Regions from separate parts of the Luteibacter sp. 9133 genome, predicted to be linked through region 2. Evidence: riboswitches for the same ligand, from Rfam matches in the RefSeq annotation. Region 2 holds a riboswitch; the other holds the start of a gene.

Evidence for each region. A riboswitch is a leader RNA that binds a small molecule or an ion and turns the genes downstream of it on or off. The one in region 2 is predicted to bind thiamine pyrophosphate.
Region 1: another riboswitch for thiamine pyrophosphate. It lies ahead of FA87_RS16730 (TonB-dependent siderophore receptor); the one in region 2 lies ahead of thiC (phosphomethylpyrimidine synthase ThiC).

What each region holds. Positions count from the first base shown of each region.
Region 1 is NZ_JUHO01000001.1:3,827,427-3,834,695, forward strand. Features, by position in the region: gene FA87_RS16715 (hypothetical protein) at 1-800, shown strand, start outside; gene pssA (CDP-diacylglycerol--serine O-phosphatidyltransferase) at 1,040-1,660, shown strand; gene pnuC (nicotinamide riboside transporter PnuC) at 1,682-2,251, opposite strand; gene FA87_RS16730 (TonB-dependent siderophore receptor) at 2,253-4,436, opposite strand; TPP riboswitch at 4,493-4,589, opposite strand; gene FA87_RS16735 (phosphotransferase) at 4,611-5,744, opposite strand; gene FA87_RS16740 (MASE1 domain-containing protein) at 5,927-6,880, shown strand; gene FA87_RS16745 (hypothetical protein) at 6,930-7,269, opposite strand, start outside.
Region 2 is NZ_JUHO01000001.1:537,412-544,680, reverse strand. Features, by position in the region: gene FA87_RS02180 (DUF892 family protein) at 1-79, opposite strand, end outside; gene thiC (phosphomethylpyrimidine synthase ThiC) at 214-2,061, opposite strand; TPP riboswitch at 2,138-2,236, opposite strand; gene FA87_RS02170 (TetR/AcrR family transcriptional regulator) at 2,272-2,937, opposite strand; gene FA87_RS02165 (protein-L-isoaspartate O-methyltransferase) at 3,299-3,958, shown strand; gene FA87_RS02160 (TolC family outer membrane protein) at 3,993-5,345, shown strand; gene FA87_RS02155 (hypothetical protein) at 5,513-6,106, shown strand; gene waaA (lipid IV(A) 3-deoxy-D-manno-octulosonic acid transferase) at 6,111-7,269, opposite strand, start outside.

The sequences.
Region 1 (7,269 bases), 3.3 Mb from region 2:
TCGTCGACGACACGTGGATCGTCGCGCCGAAACGACTCCCAGGCGCGACGCTCGCGGCGGTGAAGAACTACGCGGATGAAGGTGACATCGCCGCCGGCGTCTCGCTGCGCTATCACATCGATGGCGCGGACTGGATCATCGCCGACGTGTTCATCTACCCCGCCGGCGAAGGCGATGCGTCGAAGATGCTGAAACAGGCCGCGGACGACTTCCGCGAATCGGTCGACTTCGCCGAGCGCCAGCAGATCTACCGCAACGTGTGGTGGGGAGACGAGGCTCCCTATACGGCGTCGCTGGCGGGTGGGAAGAAACTCGAGGGGCGGTTCCTGCCGATCGTGTTCGATGCGCAGCAGGACATGCTGACCTCGCGCGCCTACCTGTTCTATCGCAAGCTGTACTTCGTGAAGATTCGCCTGAGCACGACGGTGGAGGCGGTCGATTCCCTGGCCGAGCGCGCCGACAAGTTCATCGGCAACCTGCTCGACGGCGTCGATATCGTCAGTGTGGGCGGCTGCGGCAAGAAGATGGACATCATGGCGCTGCCTAGCGGGCAGACCGCCCCGGCGGATTTCACCGACAGCGTGAGCCCGGACGGTTTCGGCATCGCCATCAGCATGTCGAAGGCGGGTGGTGCCACGTACGCCACGCAGATGACCAGGGCGATGGCGGTTGCCGCGCGTCGGCAGCTCGCCACGGGCTGCACGTCAGTCAACTACAAGCCGCCGGGTGACGACAGTGTGCGCGCGGTGCTGCACTTACGCTTCGGGCCCGAGGACTGGGGTGCCGCGCCGCGACACTGATCGGAAGAAGCGGCCGGGACGCGTCCCACGCCCGGCCGCTGTCGGTCACCGTGGCGAGTCGTTCTCAAATCCTTGAGCCGACCCGCCACCGGCGGCGACACAGACAGCATGACGGTCGTTGCCGCTTTGGCATATAGAAGAATTCTGAAAAATCGCGCGGATCGCAAGCGACCGCCTCTCCACGTCGCCCCGACTGTCGTGCCTTGTAAACTGTCGTCTTCACCCCGCCGAGCGAGCCGATGACCACGAAACCGCGACCGTTTTCCATGATCCGCGACTTCGCGCTGGCCGACTGGTTCACGCTGGGCAACGCCGCCAGCGGCGTGGGCGCCTTGTTCTCGACCATGACCTACCTGCAGGAAGGTGGCGTCTGGCACCTCTACATGGCCTCCGGCCTGGTGCTGCTGGCGCTTATTTTCGACGTACTCGACGGACGGATCGCGCGCTGGCGCCAGCGCGCGTCGCTCATGGGTCGCGAACTGGACTCGCTGGCGGACGTCATCTCGTTCGGCGTCGCCCCCGCCGTCATCGGCTACGGCTGCGGTATGCAGGGCGGACTGGACCGCGCCATCCTGCTGATGTTCGTCTGTTGCGGCGTGTCCCGCCTGGCCCGATACAACGTCACCGCCGAAGCGCACGCCAACGAGGAGGGCAAGGTGACGCACTTCGAGGGCACACCCATTCCGACCTCGATTGTCCTCGTCGCGGTGCTCTGCGCCGCGGCGGCCACCGGCGCCCTGCACGAACGGATGTGGCTCGGTAGCGTCCAGATCGCCACGCTGGGCCTGCATCCGCTGGCCCTGATGTTCGCGGTCTCCGGAGCACTGATGGTCAGCCGCATCCGCATTCCGAAGCTCTGACCGGGCAGGCGCCGATCCTGCTCAGGCCGTGACCGGCCGCGCCGGTTCACGGCGCCATGCGCGCAGGCCGATCACCGCCAGCACCACGAATCCCGCGTACAGCACGGCCGTGACCGGCAGTGCCTTGTAGACGTATTCACCGACGTAGAGCACGTCGACGACGATCCAGAGCCACCACGCGGCGACGTGTCGTCTTGCCTGCCACCATTGCGCGACGAGGCTGAACGCGGTGAGCCCGGCATCAAGCCACGGCAAGGAGGCGTCGGTCCAGCGATGCATCGCGTAACCGAGGGCCAGTGCCGCCCCCGCGCCGACCGCGAGATGTGTAAACGCACTCCGACCATCCAGATCGGCGACGCGGACGTGACCGCTCCCATCCAGATTGCGTCGCCAGCGATGCCAGCCGTAGAGGATCAACAGGGCGAAAGCGATCTGCAGCAGCGTGTCGGAATAGAGCCTGGCGTCGACGAAGATCCACGCGTAGGCGATGACGGAAACCAGCCCCACTGGCCAGCACCACGGACTGCGTCGCGCCGTGAGCCACACGGCGGCCGCGCTCACCAGCGCGGCCGCCAGTTCGAACCACGACAGCTCAAAGTTCATAGGTCACCGAGAGACGGGCCAGGCGCGGCATGCCGGGGAACAGGTAGGCGTCGCCGCCCGAGGTCCCCGTGTCGCGCCAGTAGAAGCGATTGAAGACGTTATCGACATTCAGACGCCATGTCATCGCATGGCCGCTCACCGTGGTCGCGTAACGAAGCCCGGCATCGAACACATGGTAGCCGGGCACGCGCGTGGCGCCGTCCGGCGTCGCCACGTTGCTGCTCGCGTAACGCCAGCCGCCCAGCACGGCAAGCCCCTGAACGAAGGGCAAGCTGTAGTCGGCGTACACGGCGGTGCGCCAGCGTGGCACGTTGACCACCTGGTGATCTTCATAAGACGGCGCACCGGTATTCTCCGCACGCGCGCGGATCGCATTGCCACTCGCCGTAATGCGCAGCCGGTCGGTAACCTGCCCGGCCAGATTCAACTCGATGCCCGTATGCACCTCCTGTCCCTGCTGGACAAAAGTGAAGCCTTCCGCCGTGTCATCCGGACGAGCGAACTGATACGACTGGCGGATGCGATACAAGGCGACCTGCAGGTCGAGCACATCGCTCACGGCATATTTCACGCCCGCCTCGACCTGGCGCGAATGCAGCGGTGCGAGCGTCGTGCCGCCGTTGGAGGTCCAGTAAGGCGCTTCGCGACCGAGCGAGATGCCTTCGCCGTAACTCAGGTACGTCGTCAGCGGCGTCGTCGGCTGCCACAACACCGCTGCCTGCGGCAGCGTCTTCGTCTCGCGTGTATCGCGCTCGAGTGCGCCGGTGTCGTCGTAGGCGCGCTCGTCCAGCTTGACCAGACGCGCGCCGGCCAGAACCTGCCACTGCTCACCCATGTGCATGCGATCGATCGCGAACAACGTGCGCTGCCAGCTGGTCAGGCGACGCACGGACGCGCCGGGCTGGTTCGGCGACGGGTCGAAAACGGGCACGACGCGATCGTCGATGTTGGCCGTGCCGACATAGTCGTAGACGTAAGGGAGCTGGTCGACCGTGCGACGGAACGCGCTGGCGCCGAGGTTGATCTCGTGATCGAGCGCACCGGTGGCGAAGCTGCCCGTGACCACGCCACGCACCTCGTCGTTCTGACGCGTGTCGTCGGGGCTGCGGTAGTCATAGACGTCGTAGTCACCGTTCGGTGCGAAGAAGTAACCGGGTGTGGCACCCGATGCGCACGACTCGGCGTAGAAGCACCCATAGGCAAACGCGACGTTGTCGTCGATCACCGTATGGCTGTGACCCGCCGACACCTGGGCGTTCCAGGTGTCGCTGAAGCGGTAGTTGAAGCGCAGCGACGTGTTGCTCGAATGGATACCTACCGGTCGCTGCCAGGGCTGGTAGCCGAGCAGTCGGGTGCGACTCGGGTGCGCCGGAATCGCCGTTCCACCAAGCAGCTGATAACCCGATGCGGAATTGCCACCGCTGGTCTGGTAGTCGGTGTCGAGGAGCAAGGTCGCCTGTTCGTTGATCTTCCAGTCGGCGCCGATCGACAGGAAGCTGCGACGCCCATCGGTGTGTTCAATGGCACCGTGCGTCTTTTCGTTGGCGGCATTCACCCGCACGCCGAACGACGGGGTAAACCATGTGCCAAGGTCGAGCGCTTCGTAGCTCGAGCCATGCGAGTCGGTGCCCAGCGTGAGGTTGTGCACCTCGGCTGGACGCTTGCTGACGTAATTGACCAGGCCACCCGGCTCGACCACGCCCGCCTCGAGACCGCCGAGACCCTTCAGCACTTCGACGCGCTCCTTACCCTCCAGCGCCTGCAGCTGCTCCGCGGACATCATCATGCCGTTGAAGCGAAAGCCTGTCGCGAGATCCAGCGGAAAACCGCGGATGGATACGTCCTGGTAGTAACCCGCCGGCGCGTAGTTGTCGTTGATCGCCGCGTCTCCGCGCACCAGCTCGCTGAGCGTGCGCGGCTGGCGATCGTCGATCTGTGCGCGGGTGATCACGGTGATGGCGGCCGGCGTGTCGTGCAGCGCCGCGCTGCCGAAGCTGCCGAAGGTGTCCAGCTGCGAGTCCGCGGCGTGGTAGCCGTCGGTCGCCGACGCGTGCACGTCGATGGTCGGCAGGGTTCGGGCCTGCTGCTGCGGGGCGGCATGGTCGTCCAAGGCCTGGGCCAGCGGAGCAAGGGCGAGCAGGGCCAGGGCGAGCGGGGTACGGGCAAGAGTCATCGTCGTCTTCGGGTTCACGGACGAAGCGACGGCGAACCACGCCGCCCGACAGGGCGTTTGTGGTTCTGCAAGCTCCCTACGCCGGTACTAACCGGGTCAGGTTCCAAGGGACTCTCTCAGCCCGGCGTATGCCGGGCACCCCCGCTTCTAGAACGCCTATTGAAGCACGAAATGTCAGCGCGCGTGACGGAGGGCGTCGAGCAGTCCCTGCCCTTCGGTCCCGGCGAACCAGCGGGCATGGCCCAGCAGGAAGGTCCGATAGGCCACGTCGGCGTGATCGCGGCGCCGCGTGATGCCTTCGAAATACTCCACCTCGGAGAGCGCGAAATCCACGTGGACGACGGGCAGGACATCGGCAAGCGCGGCCAGGTCCGCCGGAGCGAGCGGTCGGACGGACCGATAGCCGTCGAGCAGGCCGAGAGCCAGATCGATACGGGCAATCCCGCCCTGTTCGATGTCGAGCCACGCGATGGCGTTCCGCTCGATCGCCGTAGCCAGGTCGAACAGTGCGAACGTGCGCGCGGACAGGCCGAAGTCCAGCACGTCGGTGATTCGCCCCGCATCGCTCGCGTCGCTCCAGCAGAGGTTGGAGACGTGCCAGTCGCCGTGAGTCCACAAAGGCGTTTGTCGCGCTACGGCCAGGGCCGCAGCCCGCGTCCAAGGGCCGAGAACCATACCCACGTCGTCGCGCCAGTCGCGCTCGCTCAGATAGGCGGCGAGCGCCGGGCGTCCGGGCAGCTGTCCGGCCAGTACCGAGACGGGGTCGGCTGCCGAGAGCATCTCGGCTCGGGCGACCAGCAGGTGGGTCCCCCGCTGCGGCGCATCGTAGCCTTCCGCCGCAAGGTGCAGCCGCGCGAGCATCGCACCCGCGGCATGCGCGTGCGCGGCGCCGCCCGCGGGCGACCACGAAAACGCGTCGCGGTAGACATCGTTCCCGGTCGCGGACCGATGCACTTCGTAGACCCAGTCGCCCCTGGACACCGAGGAGCGGCCCGTCGCGTCACCGAGGACAAGCGGCACGGGGATCCCACGCGCGCGCAAGTGCGTCGCGAAACGATGTTCTTCGGCCAGCGTCCGCTTGTCGCGCAGACTCATGTGGTGCCGTTTGACGAAGACCTCGCCGGCCGAGGTGCTGACACGTGCCGCCGCCGACAGCGGGCGGGGACTGTGCCAGACGATGGCGTACGGCCCCTTCAACGAAGGGTAGCCGTCGAGCAGCGATGCCACCTCGTCTTCCGTCAGCGGCGGCCAGTCCGGTGCCTGCTGGTCGCCCGCGAGGCCGTGAGAAAGGTGGACTTCGTCGCTCATTCCGCCAGTGTATCGGACCCGCCATGCCCGCCTCACCCGCGCGCGGAAACGGCAAATTTACCAATTCGCCGTTTATTCGATGGCGAGCGGGCCGATAACCCTTCAAACTAGGCATGCCGATCGCGGAAAGCGTCGCTACCGACTGCTCCGATCGGCCACCCGGAAGGCAGAAGGGGTCGAATGTGCGTGCACTGAACAAGGATCCGTTAGTCTGGGGGCGCTATGTCGCCGTCGCGGGCGCGTATGCCGCCTGCTACGAGCTCACGCGCAACTTTTCATTTTCGCACTGGATGCTCCCTGCCGGCCTGCGCCTGGCCTGCCTGCTGCTTGTTCCCCGTCGCTTCTGGCCCGCGCTCGCTGTCGGCGAAGCCCTTCCCGTCGCTGAAATGGCCGCGCTGCATGCGCATGCTTTCGGCGTGCTCTGGGCCTGCCTCGTCTCGATCCCGACGATCGGCCTGTGCATGCCGGCGGTGATATGGATCCGGCGTCATGCGGACCTGCGTCGCGCCGACGGCCAGATCAACATGAACATGATCATGGTGGCGACGCTTGCCTGCGCCCTCATTGGCGGCGGTGCCAGCACCTTTACGCTGTCGATCGTGCAGATGGGCGATGGCTCGCCCAATCCCGTGGTCGAAGTACAGGACTTTCTGATTTATTTCCTCGGTCAGTACCTGGGCGCCCTTACGCTCACGCCGACCATCATGGCGATGCGCGAGCGCATGGCTGCCCTGCCCGGTGGCATCGTCACCTGGCACGCCGTGCGGTCCAGCCCGCTGGCGCGCGATACGCTGCTGATCGTCGTACCCTCGCTCGCGATCCTGATCTTCCTCGCGTCACAGGTCGTCGAGGGCACCGCCGCGCTGCAGAGCGTGCGCATGGCGATGGCGGTTCCCGTCATCCTGCTGACCTGGCGGCACGGCTGGCACGGCAGCGCGGTGGCCGGCATGCTCGCCAGCATCGCTCTCGCATCGACATCGTCGTTCCTGACGGAGCCGCTGATGATCCAGGCGCAGGTCGTGCTGTCGCTGGTGATCTTCACGTCCCTGCTGTTCGGTGTACGAGTGGCTCGCCGCATCGCGGCGAACCACCCGGTGGTGCTGAAAGGCGCCTGCCGGGAACCCAGTCAGCGCTGACCGAAAGGTCCCGGGCGGAACGACGCCCCGGTCTTTCCCTCTTCCTCGATCACGGACCGTGGCCATTGCAGTCGCGTACCGTGGGGCATTCGCCGGCAAGGAGAGCCGTAATGCGCACGGTCCCATCCGCCTGCGTGGCCGCCTTCACCTGGACCGTGCCATCGTTATAGACCGTCTCCGACGTACCACCGGCCGGGGTGTCCAGCGGTTCATCCGGCGTGGAGACGCCGGCCGCGTCGGAACCGACCGGCGTACCCACGAGCGCGTAAGGCGTGCGGGCGACCGCACCGCGCACCTTTCCGCTCGCGTCGTTGACCTGGATATAGCGGGTCGTTCCGCGCTGGAACACGTAGACGTGGTAGTTCGGGCTGGCGCTGACGTCGGTCGCG
Region 2 (7,269 bases):
CCGCGCCGTCGTCGATGTGCTGACGCGCACGCTTACGGATGTTCTCAATATCGCTGATGAAAGGCTTGCTGCTGGCCATGGCCTGGTCTCCTGGGAGAGTGGGTTTAGGTATGGCCGGAGACGTTAAGGGCCCCGCCGGGAAGGCGGGGTGAAGGGTTTGCGGAGCACGCCACCGGCGTTGGGGCCTGCCGGCGCAGGCACCCGGCCACGCCGTCAGGCCTTTCGGTACACCTCGGCGCCCTGTGCCACGAACTCCATGCTCTTTTCCGCCATGCCCTGCTCCGCGACAAAATCGCGCACGTCCTGGGTGATTTTCATGGAACAGAACTTCGGACCGCACATCGAGCAGAAATGCGCGGATTTGTGTGCGTCTTTCGGCATGGTCTCGTCGTGAAATTCGCGGGCCTTGTCCGGATCGAGCCCCAGGTTGAACTGGTCGTCCCAGCGGAATTCGAAACGTGCCTTCGACAGCGCGTTGTCGCGCACCTGCGCCCCCGGATGCCCCTTGGCGAGATCGGCCGCGTGGGCGGCGATCTTGTAGGCGATGATGCCGTCGCGTACGTCCTGACGATTGGGCAGACCGAGGTGTTCCTTGGGCGTCACATAGCAGAGCATCGCCGTGCCGAACCAGCCGATCATCGCGGCGCCGATCGCACTGGTGATGTGGTCGTACCCGGGCGCGATATCGGTGGTGAGCGGGCCCAGCGTGTAGAACGGCGCTTCGTGGCACTTCTCCAGCTGACGTTCCATGTTCTCCCTGATCAGCTGCATCGGCACGTGGCCGGGACCTTCGATCATGGTCTGCACGTCGTGCTTCCACGCCAGCTTCGTCAGTTCGCCCAGTGTGTCCAGCTCACCGAACTGCGCCGCGTCATTGGCATCCGCCACGCAACCGGGACGCAGGCCATCGCCGAGACTGAAGGACACGTCGTACGCCTTCATGATTTCGCAGATGTCCTCGAAGTGCGTGTAGAGGAAGTTCTCGCGATGATGGGCGAGGCACCACTTGGCCATGATCGATCCGCCCCGGGAGACGATGCCGGTAACGCGCTTGGCGGTGAGGGGCACGAAGCGGAGCAGGACGCCCGCGTGGATCGTGAAATAGTCGACGCCCTGCTCCGCCTGCTCGATCAGCGTGTCGCGGAAGATGTCCCACGTGAGTTCCTCGGCCACGCCGCCGACCTTTTCCAGCGCCTGATAAATGGGCACGGTACCGATAGGCACGGGCGAGTTGCGGATGATCCATTCGCGCGTCTCGTGGATGTGCTTCCCCGTGGAAAGGTCCATGACGTTGTCGGCGCCCCAGCGGATCGCCCAGACCAGCTTTTCGACTTCTTCCGCGATGCCGGAGCTGACCGCGCTGTTGCCGATGTTGGCGTTGATCTTGGTCAGGAAATGACGGCCGATGATCATCGGCTCGGCTTCGGGATGGTTGATGTTGGCCGGAATGATGGCGCGACCACGCGCGACTTCATCGCGCACGAACGCCGGCGTGATGCGCCCGGGCAAAGCGGCGCCGAACGCTTCCCCACGATGCTGCGTGCGCAGGGCACTGTCGGCCAGCGCCTCGATGCGCTGGTTCTCGCGGATCGCGATGTATTCCATCTCCGGCGTGACGATTCCGCGGCGCGCGTAGTGCATCTGGGTGACGTTGGCGCCAGCCTTCGCCCGAAGCGGCAGGCGCGTGCTGCCGAAGCGGAAGGCATCGAGGCGTGGGTCGTGCACGCGCGAGCGGCCGAACGCCGAGGAAAGCCCATCGAGGCGCTCGACGTCGCCCCGCTCCTCGATCCAGCCTGCCCTCAGCGCAGGCAACCCCGCGGCCAGGTCGACCGTGTGCGCCGGATCCGTATAAGGCCCCGAGGTGTCGTAGACGACGATGGGCGGGTTCGCCTCTCCGCCGAACAGCGTGGGCGTGGCCGACTGCGCGATCTCGCGCATGGCGACGCGAACGTCCGCCCGGCTGCCGCCGATGTGGATCTTGCGCGAGCCGGCGATCGGCGTGGTGACGGAGGTGGAAAGCTCGCGCGCGGCGCGGGCAAGATCGGTGGGACTGGCGTTCATCGGCTTCTCGTACCTTGCGGATAAGGGAGAAGCGGACGGCGCCGCCACGCCGTGCCCCGTGCATGGACGCACGTTGCCTGTCGTGGACGAAGCTTCCTACGCCGGTACGGACCGGATCAGGTTCGAAGGGACTCTCTCAGCCCGCGCAATTGCTTGGGCACCCCCGCTTCGAGGGCGATTCAACCACGAAGCGGGGCGGGAAGCGAGCGCTCAGCCCTGGGACGAGCGCGGCTCATAGGCGCGGAGGAACATGTCGACGGCCGCCAGGGCATTGGCCTTGACCTCCTCGCCGAACTGCACGGCGCAGTCTTCGCAGCCAAACAGGCGCCGGATGAGCAGGTCGCCCTTGAGCAGCGCGAGGAACTGCGTGGTCGCACGGGAAATGTCGACGATTTCGAGCTGACCACGCGAGGTGGCGCCCTCGAGCAGGCGCATCACCAGCTTGTGCATACGTGCCGGGCCTTCCTCCCAGACCAGGCGACCGAAACGCGGATTACCGCCCGACTGGCAATCGGAAAGAATCGCGCGGAACGTACCGACGGACTCGGTGTTGGTCTCCATCGCCGCATGCCGGCTGGCGATGTTGGTCAGCGTGACGCGGATGTCCGCGCCCGGGCTGAAGTCGAACAGGTCGTCCGGCAGGCGCTCCTGTACGTGCGCACGGATGACTTCACGGAAAAGGTTGTCCTTGTCGCCGAAGTGGCTGTACACGGTGAGCTTGGAAACGCCCGCGGATGCCGCGACCGCATCCATGCTGGTGCCCGCGAAGCCGCCCTGCGTGAAGAGCGCCTTGGCGGCATCCAGGATAGCCGCGCGCTTCTCCATGTCCTTGGGACGCCCCGGGCCCTGGCTCTTCATTTTCGGGCTGGCGTTCATGGCTGCACCTTCACAAACAGAAATTATGACTTTATTATACGCAGCGGTTCAGTTATTTCCACCACTCCTGCGGCATGAGCCTCAAGGTGGCGGTACGACGGAAGCGCTGCGCGGCGGATTACAATGAAGTGGGGCCACTGCCCGGGTAAACCCAAGGCGTTCAGGGGCTTGCACCATTCATCGTTCAGGCGCCAGCGAGTGAAGGCACGGTCAGGCATGACTTCCGTCAGCCCGGTCCGGTGACTTCCGGCACTTAGCTCGGGCGGTGGCGCACCCGCAGCCTTGGCAACATTGGGAAAACGGGCGCTAAGCGCTTATCCTTTCGAACCTTTTTCAGCTTTTCGTACGGGATCCAAAAACCATGGCGATGAATTTCGAGCAGGCACGTCAGAACATGGTCGAGAACCAGGTTCGTCCCTGGGAAGTCCTCGATGCCGACGTCCTGGAGACGCTGAAGGGCGTCCGTCGCGAAGATTTCGTCGCGCCGTCCCACCGTAATGTCGCCTTCGCCGACCTGACCCTGCCGCTGGGCCACGGCGAAGTGATGATGAAGCCGGTGGTCGAGGGTCGCGTGCTGCAGGCCCTGGAACTGAAGAAGACCGACGAGGTGCTGGAAATCGGTACCGGCTCGGGCTTCCTGACGGCTTGCCTCGCCCGCCTCGCCGGCAAGGTGACCAGCATCGACATGCACGCCGACTTCGTCGACGCCGCCCGCGAGCGCCTCGCCGCCGCCTCGGTGGTCAACGCCACGGTGGAAACCGCCGAAGCCGTCAACGGCTACCAGCCGACGGGCGTTTTCGATGCCGTCGTGGTCACGGGCGCCGTCCATGCGGTTCCCGAAAAATTCGTGCGCTGGCTCAAGCCGGGCGGGCGCATGTTCGTCATACGCGGCAATTCCCCCGCTCAGACGGCGGTCCTCCTCACCCACGAGGGTGACGGCCGCTATCGCGAGGAATCGCTGTTTGAAACGGACCTTCCTTACCTGGCGCATGCCGCGCCGGTGAAGCGCTTCGTGCTTTGACCCAAAGATCTCCCATCACCCACGAGGCGAAACCATGCGCTTGAAGCTGCTCACCGTCGCGCTGGCACTGGCCGCGACGCCGTTCGCGAGCCACGCTGAAGACCTGCTCGACGCCTACCGCCAGGCCCGGGCCAACGATCCGGTGCTGTCGCAGGCCGATTCCACCCGTCTCGCCACGGGTGAAACCGTCGTACAAAGCCGTGCGCTGCTGCTCCCGCAGATCAGCGCGCAGCTGGGTATCACCCAGACGGATCAGAATGGTCCGGATCGCGACACGACCACGGGCACGGACCTCGGCCATACCCGCACGCGCAGCGAGTCGGCCACGGTCACCCAGAGCGTGCTCGACTTCAGCAGGTACGCCGATCTGAAGGCCGCCAAGTCGTCGTCGCAGGCACAGGACGCCACGTACGAAGCCGCTTTGCAGCAGCTCTCCACGCGCGTGGCCACGGCCTATTTTCAGGTCCTGACCAACGACGACGCCCTGACCTTCGCCAAGGCCAACGAGCAGGCGCTCGCTCGTCAGCTCGAGCAGGCTCAGCAGCGTTTCGACGTCGGCCTGTCCGCGATCACCGACGTGCAGGACGCCAAGGCCCAGCACGACACCTCGGTCGCCGCCGTCATCACCGCCGAGAACACCCTGGCGGATTCGCGTGAAGCACTGACCCAGATCACCGGCAAGCCGGCGGACAATCTGAAGAAACTTCGCGAAGACCTGCCCATGGACGCCCCGTCGCCCAACGATCCGAAGGCCTGGGTCGCGGAAGCGGTCAAGAGCAACCCGAGCATCCTCGCGTCGCAGTACAACGTCGACTCGGCGGAGCACAGCATTTCCTCCGCCCGCGCGAGTCATCTGCCGACCATCGACGCGAGTGCCGGTTACAGCAAGAGCACCTCCTGGACGCAGAATGCGGGCAGCCCGGCGACGGACGCCCTGAACCGTGTCTCGGGCAACGGTCGCGGCGGCACCAGCGTCGGCCTGACGCTCAGCGTGCCGATCTTCTCCGGCGGCGCCACGCAGTCACGCGTTCGTCAGTCGATCTACCAGCGCGATGCCGCCCAGGACTCCCTGGAAAGCACCCGTCGTCAGGTCGTCCGCGACACGCTGAACTACTACCGCTCGGTGGTCGCCGGTATCAGCAAGGTGGAGGCCACCAAGGCCGCCGTCGCCTCTTCGGAAAGCGCGCGCGACGCGACGCAGGCCGGCTTCGAAGTCGGCACGCGCACCATCGTCGACGTGCTGATCGCCCAGCAGAACCTGACCTCGTCGCTCAGCGACTACTCGCAGGCCCGCCATCAGTTCATTCTCGACAAGCTGCTGCTCAAGCAGACGGCCGGGACCGTGGATGTGAAGGACCTCGAGGCGATCAACGCGCTGCTGCAGTAACGACTTTCCTTTCGGGGGAAGAATAAGAAACGGGCCCTCGCGGCCCGTTTTTTTTGCTCTTTGGCGGACACGCCCTACACGATCGCACGGGCGGCGCTGACTCCGACGAACCTGCCGCCCGACGAAGATGGCCGGGCCCAACCGGGCCTCGGAACCAAGGAAGAACCATGAAGGGATTTATCATCGTCGGCCTGCTGGCGACCACTGGCTTAGCCCATGCGTCGCCGGCCTCCCCGACGAACCACCGGCTCAAGGTGGTCGAATACGCGAGCGCCACGTCGTTCGAATACGACGTCCGGGCCAAAGGTGTTCTCGGCGACGTCGTTGCGCCATATGCCACGGTATGGACCAGCGCCATGGACAACTGCGATGTGCGCGGCGGCTACGTCACCGAGTACCACGACGGATTCAAGCGCAGTTATTACGACACGCGCGAAGGCGGCGTACGGGTGAACGCCTATGCCACCTGCCGCGTTGCCGAGGATCCCTTCGCCGACCGGATCAAGGAGGGCCCGATGCCCGCGGCGGCGATCGTCACCGGTGATGGCCTGGGTCCGTCGACGGGGCTTGCCCAGGCGAGCGGCGAGCCGCACGCGGCCTATCGGGCCGTCCGCGAACTGGTATACAAGACGTGCCTGGACCAGGCTCGCCGCGTTCGCTTCATGAGCACTCATGTCGACAACCGGCCCAACGCGACGCCGCAGGTGGAAGCCCGGTTCGCCTGCAATTCCGGCCTCGACGCCGGGAACCAGAGGGACTGACCCTTCACTCCTGAAGCAGGGTATCCACCAGCGCCATCACCTTGCCCACGGATCCGCGCTCGCTGTCGAAGACGTGGCGAGCGCGGTTTCCCATGATCTCCCGGCGGTCCTTGTCCCGAAGCAGGGCCAGCACCTGCTCGCCCAGCTCGTCGCCGTCCTTCACCCGCTGACCGCCGCCTTCATCGAGCAGGGCCTGCGTGATTTCCTCGAAGTTGTACGTATAAGGCCCGACAAGCACCGGCTTGTTCAGTGCGGCGGGCTCCAGGACGTTGTGTCCACCGATGGACACCAGGCTGCCACCGACGAAGGCGACATCGGCCGACGCGAAGAAACGCAGCAGTTCGCCCATCGAATCGATGACGAAGCACTGCGTGGAATGACCGGGAATGTCATCGCCGCTGCGCGTTCCCACCTGGAAGCCCAGGCTGCGGACGGATGCTTCGACGGCCTTGAACCGCTCAGGATGACGGGGCGCGATCAGCAGCAGCGCATCCGGCAGACGGCGCATCACCGCGAGGTGAGCCTCGAGGACGCACATTTCCTCGCCTTCGTGCGTGCTGGCGGCGATCCAGACCGGACGCCCCGTGCCCCATGCCTCGCGCATGGCCAGCCCCGCCTGCAACGCCGTGTCCGGCACCGGCATGTCGAACTTGAGGTTGCCGCAGACCGTGAGCTGGCTGGGCTCCGCACCGAGCAGCCGATAACGCGCGGCATCGGTGCGGGACTGTGCAGCGATATGACTGACGCAGCGCAGGGCGCGGCGGACGAGGGAGCTCATGCGCGCGTAGCCGCGCAGCGATCGCTCGGACAACCGGGCATTGGCGATCAGCAGCGGGATGCCGTGCTTGCGGCAGGCGAAATACAGGTTCGGCCAGATTTCCGTTTCGACGATGATCGCCAGCCGCGGGCGCGTACTGCGCAGGAAGCGCTTCACGGCGAACGGCAGGTCGTACGGCAGGTACACGCTGTGGACGCTGCTGCCGAACAGCTGACGCACGCGTTCGGAGCCGGTCGGGGTCACCGTGGTGACCAGCATCGGCGCCTGCGGATAAGCCTCCATCAGCGCTTTCACCAGGGGTTCCGCGGCATTGACCTCACCTACCGAGACCGCGTGCACCCAGAGGCAGCCGGCGAGGCGCGGTTCGCGGAAGCGACCGAAGCGC